Regions from separate parts of the Paenibacillus borealis genome, predicted to be linked through region 2. Evidence: predicted binding sites of a transcription regulator. Region 2 holds the regulator's gene; each other region holds the start of a gene.

Region 1 (4,434 bases), 300 kb from region 2:
CAGTAGTACGTGCCGGCAATCCCAGGATACGGGCAATTTCAGCATACCGTTCGTCAGCTACAAAGTGCGAATATTTAGGGAACGAAGCGAACTTCGTAGGTTTCTTGGCATTGTAACGGATAACATGCGGCATCAGGATGGCATTGGTACGGCCATGAGCCGTGTGGTACTGGCCGCCCCATTTGTGCGCCAAGCTGTGGTTAATACCCAGGAATGCATTTGCAAATGCCATACCGGCAAGTGTAGAAGCGTTGTGCATTTTTTCGCGGGCAAGCTTGTCGCCAGTCAATGCGGATTTTTCCAGCCACTGGAATACCAGCTGAATCGCTTTGATTGCCAGACCATCGGAATAGTCACTGGCCATTACAGATACATAAGCTTCGATAGCATGTGTCAATACGTCCATACCTGTATCGGCAACAGCAGTTCTAGGCAAGCTGTATACAAACTCCGGATCAATGATAGCAACGTCTGGAGTCAGCTCATAGTCAGCCAGCGGATACTTAGTATTATTGCCCGTTGTCTTGTCTGTGATAACTGCGAACGAAGTTACTTCAGAACCTGTACCGGAAGTTGTTGGAATCGCAACGAATTTCGCTTTGTTACCCAGCTTAGGGAATTTGTATACCCGTTTGCGGATATCCATGAACTTCTGTTTCAGGCCGTTAAAGTCTGCATCCGGATGTTCATAGAACAACCACATTCCTTTGGCAGCATCCATTGGGGAACCGCCGCCGAGTGCGATGATGCAGTCCGGCTGGAATCTGTTCATCATAGCCGTACCTTTTTCAACCGTAGTTGTCGATGGATCCGGTTCAACTTCCGAGAACACTTCGATCGCAACAGGAGTCTGGCGTTGACGCAGATAGTGCTCTACTCTTTCAACATAGCCCAGTTTAACCATCATTGGGTCAGTGATAATAGCTACACGAGTGATATCAGGCATTTTGGCCAGGTACTGAGTGGATCCCTTTTCGAAGTAAATCTTGTCAGGTACTTTAAACCATTGCATATTCACGGTACGACGATTCACCCTTTTCACGTTGATCAGATTGATTGCAGTCACGTTTTGCGATACAGAGTTGCGTCCGTAAGATCCGCAGCCCAGTGTCAGTGAAGGGATATTGGTGTTGTAAATATCGCCGATTGCGCCGTGTGTAGATGGCGAGTTGACGAGAATACGTCCGGTTTGCAGACGGTTGGAGAACTTCATGATTACTTCTTCGTTGTTCGAGTGGATAGCCGAGCTGTGGCCCATGCCGCCGAATTCAACGATTTCAGCTGCGCGTTCGATACCTTGGTCAGCGTTCTTCACTTTGTAGCAAGCCAGAACCGGGCTCAGCTTCTCAGCGGACAGCGGATATTTAGTACCTACACCTTCAAGCTCAGCTACCAGGATTTTCGTTCCGGCAGGAACCTGAATACCGCACATTTCAGCGATCTTCACAGCGGATTGGCCGACGATAGCCGGGTTAACCGCACATTTCTCTACGTTCATTGCGCCGCTAGTCAGCTTGGCAGCTTCCTCTTTGTTAACAAAGTAGCAGCCGTTCGCAATCATTTTCTTCTTCACTTGGTCGAAAATCGCTTCTTCAATAATAACCGCTTGCTCGGAAGCACAGATCATACCATTATCGAATGTCTTGGAAAGGATGATGTCTGTTACTGCCTGATCAATATCAGCACTCTTCTCAATGAAAGCAGGTACGTTACCAGGACCTACGCCGAGTGCCGGTTTGCCGCAGCTGTAAGCTGCTTTGACCATTGCCGATCCGCCGGTTGCCAGAATCAGTGCAACGTCAGGATTGTTCATCAGTGCGTTTGTTTTGTCCATAGTAGGAAGCTCGATCCACTGGATAAAGTTCTCAGGAGCGCCAGCTTTCACACCTGCATCATGCAGAATTTTGGCTGCTGCGGCACTACACTCTTGCGCTGAAGGGTGGAATCCGAATATAATAGGGTTACGTGTCTTAGCGGAAATCAAAGCTTTAAACATCGTGGTGGATGTTGGGTTGGTTACCGGTGTGATACCCATAATTATTCCGACAGGCTCAGCAATCTTCTGGAAGTTGTCATAAACGTTATCCTCAATAACGCCTACTGTCTTGTCGTACTTAATTCCGTGCCAGATATATTCAGTTGAGAAGATGTTCTTCGTAATTTTGTCTTCATAGACACCGCGTCCTGTTTCTTCAACGGCCAGCTTAGCCAGGTACATATGTTTGTCGAGTCCGGCCAACGCCATTGCATGAACGATTGTGTTAGTTTGCTCTTGATCCAGTCCCATGAACGCTTCATGAGCTTTCTTTGCTTTATCCACCAAAGTCTGAATATATTCTTCAGCGGTGGTTTGTTTCACTTGGGCGGCGACTTCGTTTTTAACTGCCATCTCCCTCGTCCTCCTGTCAATTTTTAGGTTGTTTTTCTCTACACATTTATCTTATCATATACTTTTCACCTTGTATAGTGAAATCTTTCACAAAGTATAAAGTTTTTTTTGATTTGTTTTCAAAGCGCTTTCATTCAATCATATCCTAGCGTTATTTCCATTTTATGTGCTATTTTTAGTTAATATTTGTCCGTTTTGCGAACGCTCCACCCCTTAGGCCTTCTTCGTTGTGGATTTCAACCTCTCCATCTTTAGATTTGCCTTCTAAATATTGGAAATCACGTTCCGCTTCCGGATAAATCAAATCTATCGTTCACCCTCCTGACTCTCTCTGCTAAAAGTATAAATATAAATCCCGCAAGCAAAAAGGCAGGAGACCGTGTCTCCTGCCTTAAGCAATGTTCATCCTTAATCAAGCACCGCACCTATTCTTCTACAAGCGACGGCTATTCTACTTTGATCGTATCGAAGAATTTCTCTTGTACAGTTTTGGCGGCAGCGTCGAGCTGGGCCTTGGAATCCGTACCATCCTTGGAGAACAGCTCCTGGATTACATTAGACATGGTTGCATAGTAGTCCTGAGTGTTGTATTGCGCTTCAGGCTTGCCGTCCAAGAGAGCCATAATATCCGTATTATATTGATATACAATGTCGGAGTACTTGTCATATACAGCTTTGGTTTTCTTGCCGAACTCAGAATCAGCAGCATAGTAGTCGAGAAGCGGCGGGATGAAATATTTACCGTCCGCCTTGCGCTGCTGCAGAATCGCATCAAGCGCCTCCAGGCCTTTGTCAGAGAAATAATCGAAGGTGATATAACGGAAAGCCATTTCCTGCTCATCCTTGGAAGCATTCGGGTTGATGACCAGATAATCGCCGCCGAGGACACCGGTATGCTTGCCGCCTTTTTCAGCAGCCGGCATCGGATATGTGAGCACATCCGCAGGCTTGAGTCCGCCCTGGTTCAGCGCCTGCTCGATAACACCGTCAGATCCGGCCATAACCATCGCCGTACGTCCCTGCTGGAACGCGCCTACCGCATCCCCCCAGCCGAGTGCCCAGTCCTGAGGAACAGCTTTGGCTTCCCATCTCAGCTTCTTATAGAAATCCAGAGCCTTCACACCGGCATCCGTATTGAACGTAGCGACAACCTTGCCGCCTTCAATCTTCTGGATTTCACCGCCTGCTTCGAACAGGAAGTTAGTCCAGTTCCAGCCAGCTTCGTTGCCTTTACCCATTGGAGCAATACCGGAGATCCCTTTCTTGGTATCTGCTACTCCTTTGGCTGTGTTCAGCATGTCATCCCATGTCCAGTCCAATGGAGGAACGGCTACACCTTTGTCATCGAGCATCTTCTTATTGATCATCGTTGTAGTGACATAACCCTTCTGCGTTACGCCGTACACTTTGCCGTCAATAATGAACTGGTTCTGGAGCACAGGGTTGATCTGATCCTTGAACTCATAATTGTTCCACAGATCCGTAATGTCGGCGACCCAGCCTTTCTCGACCAGGAATTTCGCTTCTGTTGCATACGTATTGAAGAAGGTAGGCGCTTCGTTCGCGGCCATCTTCACACCGATCTCACTTACATTGTACTGCCAGTCATCCTTGACAATCTCTACATTCGGATAGACTTCCTGGAACCGTTTGATCTTGTCATCTTCCTGCGCTCTTACTTCGGTAAGGTCAGGGGTAGGATAGTGAATTTTAATTGTTACTTTTCTCTGGGTGATATCATCCGCCGGTGCGTCAGTCGGAGCTGTGGTCTCTTCTGCTGCTGCGGTAGCCGCAGGTGCATTTGTCGCCTCTCCTCCATTTGCCGCCGGTTTGTTCCCGTTATTATTGCCGCCGCAAGCGGACAATAACGATCCCGTCACCAGGAGACATGCTAATACGCTGGAATATTTACGCATTGAAACTCCCCTTTTCAATTCATAATTAGCTTACAAATTCATCATAAAAGAGAAACCGTTTACAAACGAGGTGTATTTATATTACTTTCATGTGCAGGTTTACGATCTGTCATCTGCCTGAGGCATTAC
Region 2 (4,434 bases):
GCTGGACGGCAAATGCTGCAGGCCCCACTCCCCGCCTTCCTTTTTGGAAGACACTACTTCTTCCCGCACAAAATACAGCACCCGGCACAAATTCAGTGTGTAGTACACAGGAGAATCTATGATTTGCTGAGCCGCATCTCCGATATCACCTAGGATAGAATCCAGGTAGTATTGGCGGTCTACCGGCAGAAACGCTTCGCGGATAGGTTCACCGTACAAAATAAATCCCCGCTGATAGACGACGGCAAATTGAGCCGCAAGATCCCTGTCCTCATAACCGCCGCATAAATAATTCTCATCATTTCTGTAGCGGTCCAGATGAAAGTCCGAGAAATGAAACTCAAAAGGTGCCGGATGCACAAAATTCTTCAGATATTTCTTCAGTACAACAGTTAGCTCAATCCCGCGCCGGTTCGGCAGACTGTCGTGATAAGCTATCACTTTCTTGGCCAGTTTCCGGCTAACCTCTACAGGAAGCTTGTCGTGTACGACAATCAGCAGATCAATATCACTTTTATCCGGATGAAAGCAGCCCATGGCCAGCGAACCGTGCAGATAAATCCCGGACAAATTCGCCCCCATTTCCTCTTTGAACAACGTTACCGCCTGATCTAAATAGGCTAGAATTTCCAACTTTATGATCCTCCTGAATGTCAATTATGGTTGAAACAGATGCCGGGAACACATACTTCCGATATGGCAATCCGGTATGTATCATCGTATATACTAATTGATGCTATCCAGCTGGCAAGCCATCGAAACGGGTTGGAATTTTCCCCTCCCGTATTATTAAGCCATAGCTCCCGGTGAGTCACAAGTCCAAGAATGGCTATAGACTGTTCTCTCCCTTGAAGAAGCATTTAAATTCCGGCTTATATGCATAAAAAATGCGGGAGAACAGTTCAACTGTCCCCCCGCTCCTGCTGTAAACCATACTGGCTGCCGCTTACCGGTTGGGCAGGCTATACCCTTCACCGATAGCACTGCCGTCTGTGAAACGATAGAAGCTGTAATAGAACCTGCCGTCCTTTTTGTAAAACAGCTGCCAGGCATATTCTCCATTATATACTCCGGGCAGCAGCCGCTTAATCGTAATACCCGGAAGCTGGTCAGCTATAATATCACGGATTTGCGCCTCAGAAGTCCCTTTGCTGAGCTCCTCCGCGTATAAATCATTTTCGCCTCCGGCAGGCTGGCCTTCCCTGGTAAAGCGGACCCAAACCATCATTTCAGTCCCTGCATCATTTTTTCCGGTAAGCACCCAGTAAATCGCATTTTCATCCCAGACGGATTTCTGTGCTTTGGATATCTCAGTTAAGCCGGCCCGTGCTCTGGCAATCTCTTTGGCTTCACTCCGCTCGTTCCACTGATCCTTCATAATGTAGGCATAGAACTGGCTTAGTCCGAACAGAAGGAGCAGAACCAGGGAGATCCCCAGCGGAAGCCATTTTCTCCTCTTCTTCAACATACAGCTTCCTTTCCATTTAGCCTGTATTACCGTTTAAGCAGAGCTTCGAACGTTTCCTGTGCTTTGCGGCGGATGGCTTCTTCATCGAGTGTCAGGCATTGTCCGTGCTTCACAACCTGTTTGCCGTTCACCCAGACATGCTCGACATCCTTGGCACTGGCTGAATATACTGCATGGGACAAAAGATCGGTATGCGGGAGCAAATGCGGCTGATCAATATCAATCGCGATGAAGTCGGCCTTCATCCCTGCTGAAAGCCTGCCCACCTGGTTCAGGAAAATAGACTGCGCACCATATTCGGTCGCCATCAGCAGCGCCTCTGGAGCCGGTACTGCTGTCGGATCACCGCTTACGCCTTTGTGAATCAGCGCGGCCAGACGCATCTCTTCGAACATATCCAGGTTGTTGTTGCTTGCTGCACCGTCCGTACCCAGGGAGACCTTAACTCCTGCTCTGAGCAGCTCAGGAACACGGGCTACTCCGCTGGCCAGCTTCAGGTTGCTGCCTGGATTATGGGATACACCGACATTGTGGCGGGCCAGAATCTCAATCTCTTCATCATTCAGATGAACGCCATGGGCGATCAGGGACGGCCGGGTGAACATTCCCAGCTTCTCCAGATGAGCGACCGGACGCAGGCCGTAATCGGCCACATTCTGCTCCACCTCATGGCGGGTTTCGGACATATGCGTGTGCATTGGCAGATCAAGATCATGAGCCGCCTGGACAAACTTCATGAAAAACTCCGGAGGACAGGTGTAAGGCGCATGCGGCGAGAGCATCGCAGTAATTCGGCCGTCAGCCTTACCATGCCAGTTACGGGCAAAAGCAATTGCCTCAGCCAGCTTGTGATTCTGGACCTCTTCCGGACAGAGTCCGATGACACCGCGCATCAGCACGCCGCGGATGCCGGACTGCTCGGTGACCTCAGCAACCCGGTCCATGTGATCATACATATCAAGGAAGGTCGTAGTGCCGCCCTTCAGCATCTCAAGAACAGACAGAGAGGTTCCCCAGTACACATCCTCACCGGTGAATTTCTCTTCCATCGGCCACATTTTTTCCTGCAGCCAAGCCTGAAGCACCATATCATCACCGTACCCGCGCAGCAGGGACATCGCTGCATGGCCGTGGGTGTTGACGAGACCCGGCATAAACAGCAGACGGCTGCCGTCAATAACCCGGGCATCCTCTTCGATTACAGGCTTCGCTTCACCTATGTAAGTAATCAGATCATTCTCTATGGTCATATAACCGTTCAGAACCGGCTTGTCGCTGCCTGGAACCAGGAAACGGCCGTCTTTAATAATCGTTTTATTGCTGCTCATCTTCAGCTTCGTCCTTTCCGTCATGTAAATAATAAGCCAGACTCTGCAGATCAGTGGTGAAATCGGCGGCATGAATCCGGATATTAGCCGGAGTCTTAAGAATAACAGGGGCAAAATTGAGGATGGCCTCAATGCCCGAATCCACCAGAATATCCGCTACGTTCTGTGCTTCACTGTCCGGAACGGTAATAATTCCGATACGGATGCCCTGCGCACGGATGGTATCCCCCAGCTCACTCATCGGCTGCACAGTCAACGAGTTGATCTGCTGGCCTACCTTAGGCTCGTAAGCATCAAATATAGCTGTAATCTTCATCGTATCCTTCAAGTAGGCATTGTAATTCGACAAGGCGTGGCCGAGATTACCCGCACCTACTAGAGCTACGTTAATCTGCTGGTCCAGCTTCAGAATATGACGGATCTTCTCAATCAGATAAGAGACGTCATAACCGATGCCCTTTCTGCCGAAATCACCGAAATAAGCCAGGTCCTTGCGGATCTGGGCGGGATTAAGATCAAGCTTCTGTCCCAGCTCCTGAGAAGAAACTGTAGAGATTTCACGTTTTTGGAGATCGTTCAGGAAACGCAGGTACACTGGGAGTCTGCGGACGACGGCCTCCGATATTTTATCCGATTTCATGTTTTCTCCTCCTAAAAGTTTGATGTGATAATCCGATTATAGGAACCGTGCTCCGGTACTGCCCAATTGGGCAGCAGCCGTGGAGCGCGGGACTTCAGAACCATAATTACTTATACATAATATCAACCGGGGAACGGATATTAAACCCCGCCTTCTTCCAGCCACTCTGCAATCCGCGGCACCATCTGATCAGTCAGCATATGCTCCATCTTGGGACCGGGCAGCGAATACAGGAAATACTTCCCATAATAAGATTCAATGACTCTGGTATCATATACAATAACAATTCCGCGGTCCTGTGCGGTGCGGACCAGCCTTCCGAAGCCTTGCTTGAATCGGATCACGGCCTGCGGGACAGACAGCTTCATGAAAGGATTCTTCTTCTGTGCCTGCAGCAGCTCTGATTTCGCTTCAGCCAGCGGATGATTTGGCGGCTGGAAGGGCAGTCTGACAATCGCCAGGCAGGTCAAAGCCTCCCCGGGAATATCTACACCCTCCCAGAAGCTGCTCGTACCGAGCAAGACAGACGCCGAACTGTCCTGGAACCGCCGGATCAGCTTGCTCCGGCTGCCGCCTTCTACACCCTGGCCTAGCACCATGATATCCTGCGAAGCCAACGCCTCTTTCAGCGGATCATAAACCTGGCGCAGCATCTTGTAGGATGTGAACAGTACGAGCATCCGCCCCCGTGTGGCCACTGCAGTTTCGGCCAGAGAATGGACCAGCGTATCTACAAAGCGGGCATCCCCAATGCTTCCCTTGACGCTCGGGAAATCACGCGGAATGACAAGCAGCGCCTGTTCGCGGTATTTGAACGGAGACGGAAGCAGTGCTGTCATCAGACGCCCCTGCTCTGCTGCCTCGCCAAGACCCAGATTATCTATCATGAACTGGAATGACTTATCCACAGACAAGGTGGCCGAGGTCAGGATGATACTCCTCTTCTTGTCGAAGAACAGCTCCCGCAGCTGGGTGCTGACATCCACCGGAACGGCATA
Region 3 (4,434 bases), 4.0 Mb from region 2:
CATAACTGTCGTATAGATCTTGTCACTGTCCTCTTTGTACTTCCAGTCATTTGAATCCACATTCCAGTCCCAGAGATGATAGCCCTGACCCAGCACCTTGTCCCGGAAAGACTTGGTGAAATACGGTTTGCTTCCGTAAGGCGGCCGAATCAGCGTCGTGCTTGCACCTGTCAGCTTCTTGAGGACAGCATTATCGCCTGACATCTCCGCCAGCGCCGCAGCCGGGGAAGCATAGAATTTCTCCTTGCGGTGTGTCATGCCATGAAGCCCCAGGCCATAGTTTTCCTCCACAATCCGCTTCACCTGCGAAGGATATTTGTTCATGTTATTTCCCAGCATGAAGAAGGTTGCCTGCACCTCATACTTGCTTAAGATATCCAGCAGCTGCGCTGTCGTCGCCGACGGGCCGTCATCAAAAGTAAGATACACGGTTTGTCCGGGCTTGCCGGGTTCAACGGATGGCTCAGGCTCCACCGGGGCTGTATCCGCAGGCTTCAGTTCAGCTGCATACTTGGTTACAAAGGCGTCATCCGTAAGCCCCGCCGAACCGTCCTTCACCCGAAGTAAATATTTATCCCCCGCAAAGGATATGATATACCCAAGATACCCGCTCACTTTCAGCGGAACCATAAGTTTACCGTCCTGCAAAAAAGTGCTCACAGGCACCACTGTGCCATCTTTGAGCACAGCACCGGCATCGCCCTGCAAGGTCAGCGACCCGGAGCCGCCCGACACCAGAATTCCGTCCGTCAGGCCGGTAAGCGTCCATTTCAATTCATCGGCCAGAGCGCGCAGAGGGACATAGTAAGTGCCTTTTACAGACACAGCTTCTATACTGCTCAATTTATCGTTGACCCCGAGCTTCAGTACATTAGTTTTACCTTCAGCGTTAGCCGGGATCTGCACAAGACCCGTAATCAGGAACAAAGAGAAGAATAAGAGCATTATTTTTTTGATGGGCACAGCAGTAATCTCCAATCTATGTATATTTGTCTATAACTTTATCACACATAGATATAACGTAATTTGAGAGATTGTAACCGCAAGCTAAAATATTGTTACTCTTTTTGCAATGAGAAAATGAATATTCAGCTTTTTTTCTGAAATACGACAATTTGCGTCGAATGCTGTCACAGCAAGCAATAAGCGGTTAAATCACATGTTTTTGACGCAAAATAAATGTGACAAAATTAATAACAATTGTGCAATCTTGAACAAAGTTTGAACAACCTTAAAATTAGCTTAAACTGCGCCACTACAGTGATCTTTATCATACCTTTAAGTAGTTGTAACAATTTGATCACACATATTTAACTTGTTCGCCATTTTTAAGGTCTTTTTTAGCTTAATATACAAAATATGTATTTTGCATTATGGGTAAGTAGTTCTTACTATAGATACAGGTTAAGTAGTAAGCCCGTTAATGAACGGCGAATGAAAAGTAGTATTGAAGGAAGGAGTTCTATATGAAAAAAAAGGGACCGTTATACGCTTTGTTTCTAAGCCTGATCCTTCTCCTGCCGGGATGCAGTTCACTCACTGTTCTGAATCCTAAGGGGCCGTCTGCAAGGACGTTATCGGACACCATCATTCTCTCCATTGTTGTGATGCTTGGTGTTCTGGCAGTTGTCTACATCTTATATATCTTTGTACTGGTGAAATACCGGGCGAAGAAGAGTAACGAGGGTTACATTCCTGAACACGAGGAGGGCAACAAGGTACTTGAAGCGATCTGGATTATTATCCCGATCATTATCGTCGCCTTCTTGTCAGTTGTAACCGTCAAGACAACTACCGAGGTTGAGAACGTGGCCGCGGATTACAAAGATCAGACACCGCTGGTCATTTACGCATCATCCTCCAACTGGAAGTGGCATTTCAGCTATCCGGAGGAAGGCATTGAAACGGTTAACTACGTGAATATGCCTGTGCATCGTGCAGTTGAATTCAGAATGTACTCATTCGGCACCATTACCAGCTTATGGATTCCACAGCTTGCCGGACAAAAGTACGCCATGAGCGACATGCTCACCACGCTTCACCTTTCTGCTGATACCGAAGGCTCTTATATCGGAAAGAATGCCAACTTCAGCGGTAAAGGCTTTGCCCACATGGAATTTGAAGCCCTTGTTATGAGCAACAAGGATTATGACGAATGGGTGAATGACGTTAAGGAAACCGCGCCAGAGCTTACAGAGGATGAATTCAAAAGCCTGCTTGCCACGGACTTCCTCGGACGCAAAACCTATTCCTCGACCCATTTGGAGTTCAGTCCTCCCCCTGGAGACCACAGTGAACACATGAGTGGTGACGGAAGTGAGATGGATATGGACAACGGCAGTGAAGAGCATCAGGATAACAAAGAGATCCACCCTTCTCCTGAGCCGTCCAGTGGAACCGAATTTGACAGCGAACCTGATCCGGAAGTCGAACAGCCGCTGCCAAGCTCACCCGTAGATGCCGAGACTCATGATGGCAACTAGCTCTGCAAGAGCTTAATGTAACACACTGAAAGGAGCCACCCTAATGGATTTAGACAAATTTAAGGTTCACGGCGAACCCTTGATATACGGAGCCATGGTCAGCATCGCACTTGCCACCATCGGGATTCTCGTCGGGCTTACCTATTTCAAGAAATGGGGATACCTCTGGCGTGAATGGCTTACTACTGTAGATCACAAAAAAATCGGTGTCATGTATATCCTCGCGGCGCTGCTCATGCTGTTCCGCGGCGGTGTGGACGCGATGATGATGCGTCTGCAGACGGCAGCGCCGGAAATGAAATTCCTCGATGCCCAGCATTACAATGAGGTATTTACCACGCATGGCCTAATCATGATCCTGTTCATGGCCATGCCGTTCATCATCGGTCTGATGAATGTGATCATTCCGCTGCAGATCGGCGCGCGTGATGTCGCGTTCCCGCGGCTTAACGCCGTCAGCTTCTGGCTCTTCTTCATGGGGGCCATGCTGCTGAACATTTCCTTCGTTATCGGCGGATCGCCGGATGCCGGATGGTCAGCCTACTTCCCGCTGGCGAGTCTTGAATTCAGCCCGACGGTCGGTAACAACTACTACTCTCTGGCCCTGCAGATTTCCGGTATCGGTACTCTGATTACAGGGGTCAACTTTATCGTTACGATTCTCAAGATGCGCGCACCGGGCATGAAGCTGATGAAGATGCCGATGTTCACCTGGTCCGTACTGATCACCAATGTCATTATCGTCTTCGCCTTCCCGGTACTTACTGTTGCGCTTGCGCTGATGATGTTCGACCGCCTGTTCGGCTCCCAGTTCTTCACGATGGCCAACGGCGGGATGGATATGCTCTGGGCCAATCTGTTCTGGGTATGGGGTCATCCTGAGGTCTATATCGTTATTCTGCCGGCCTTCGGTATTTATAGCGAAATTATCGCCACCTTCTCCAAAAAGAACCTGTACGGATATACCTCAATGGTATTCAGTATGCTGATTATCTCGCTCCTGTCCTTCCTCGTATGGGCTCACCATTTCTATACGATGGGTCAAGGCGCCATGGTCAACAGCTTCTTCTCGATTACCACGATGGCCATTGCCGTTCCTACAGGAGTTAAGATATTTAACTGGCTGTTCACCCTGCGAAAAGGCAGGATTACCTTCACAACGCCAATGCTGTATACGCTCGCCTTTATTCCGATTTTCACCATCGGCGGGGTAACGGGTGTCATGCTCGCAATGGCCAGTGCCGATTACCAGTATCACAACACGATGTTCCTGGTGGCGCATTTCCACTATGTGCTCATTCCGGGTGCCGTGTTCGCCGTCATCGCCGGGTTCCATTACTGGTTCCCTAAAGTGTTCGGCTTCCGCCTGAATGAACGGCTCGGTAAGCATTCCTTCTGGTGGATCGTGATATCCTTCAACGTAACCTTCTTCCCGCTGTTCTTCCTGGGTCTGATGGGAATGACACGCCGGACGTATACCTATTCCGAGGAATCAGGCTTTGGCCCGCTGAACATGCTGTCCTTCGTAGGGGCAGTCGGGCTGGCTATCGGGTTCCTGCTGCTGGTCTACAATATTTACTGGAGCACACGTTATATGCCTAGAGACACAACAAGTGATCCATGGGATGGACGGACACTCGAATGGGCTACGCATAGCCCGATGCCGGTCTACAACTTCGCAATTGTCCCTACTGTGCAGACCCGTGATGCCTTGTGGTCCGCGAAGCAGGACAATATCCCGCTCTATGACGACAAAAAAATTACCAAGATCCATATGCCAAGCAATACCGGCAAGCCGTTCATACTGGGCGTGATCTTCTTCATCCTGGGATTCTCCCTGGTATTCAGCTTATGGATTCCGGCCATCCTCTCAGGTATCGGTGTCATTGTAATGCTGGCCTTCATGTCCTTCGACCGGGATCACGGCTACTATATTTCGGCTGAAGAGGTT

The links. Region 2 encodes Rex, which represses fermentation and respiration genes when NADH is low (regulators of the CRP and FNR family bind a similar motif). Its sites were predicted from a motif close to TTGTGAAATATTTCACAA; they were not measured.
Region 1: the regulator Rex is predicted to act here: its motif matches at 2,465-2,482, upstream of adhE (bifunctional acetaldehyde-CoA/alcohol dehydrogenase).
Region 3: the regulator Rex is predicted to act here: its motif matches at 1,201-1,218, upstream of qoxA (cytochrome aa3 quinol oxidase subunit II).

The regions. Positions count from the first base shown of each region.
Region 1 is NZ_CP009285.1:5,544,404-5,548,837, forward strand. It holds gene adhE (bifunctional acetaldehyde-CoA/alcohol dehydrogenase) at 1-2,389, opposite strand, end outside; gene PBOR_RS23815 (ABC transporter substrate-binding protein) at 2,836-4,305, opposite strand.
Region 2 is NZ_CP009285.1:5,243,450-5,247,883, forward strand. It holds gene PBOR_RS22205 (aminoglycoside adenylyltransferase domain-containing protein) at 1-633, opposite strand, end outside; gene PBOR_RS22210 (cell wall elongation regulator TseB-like domain-containing protein) at 947-1,468, opposite strand; gene PBOR_RS22215 (amidohydrolase) at 1,495-2,796, opposite strand; gene PBOR_RS22220 (redox-sensing transcriptional repressor Rex) at 2,783-3,436, opposite strand; gene dinG (ATP-dependent DNA helicase DinG) at 3,577-4,434, opposite strand, start outside.
Region 3 is NZ_CP009285.1:1,200,560-1,204,993, reverse strand. It holds gene PBOR_RS05055 (polysaccharide deacetylase family protein) at 1-963, opposite strand, end outside; gene qoxA (cytochrome aa3 quinol oxidase subunit II) at 1,467-2,483, shown strand; gene qoxB (cytochrome aa3 quinol oxidase subunit I) at 2,527-4,434, shown strand, end outside.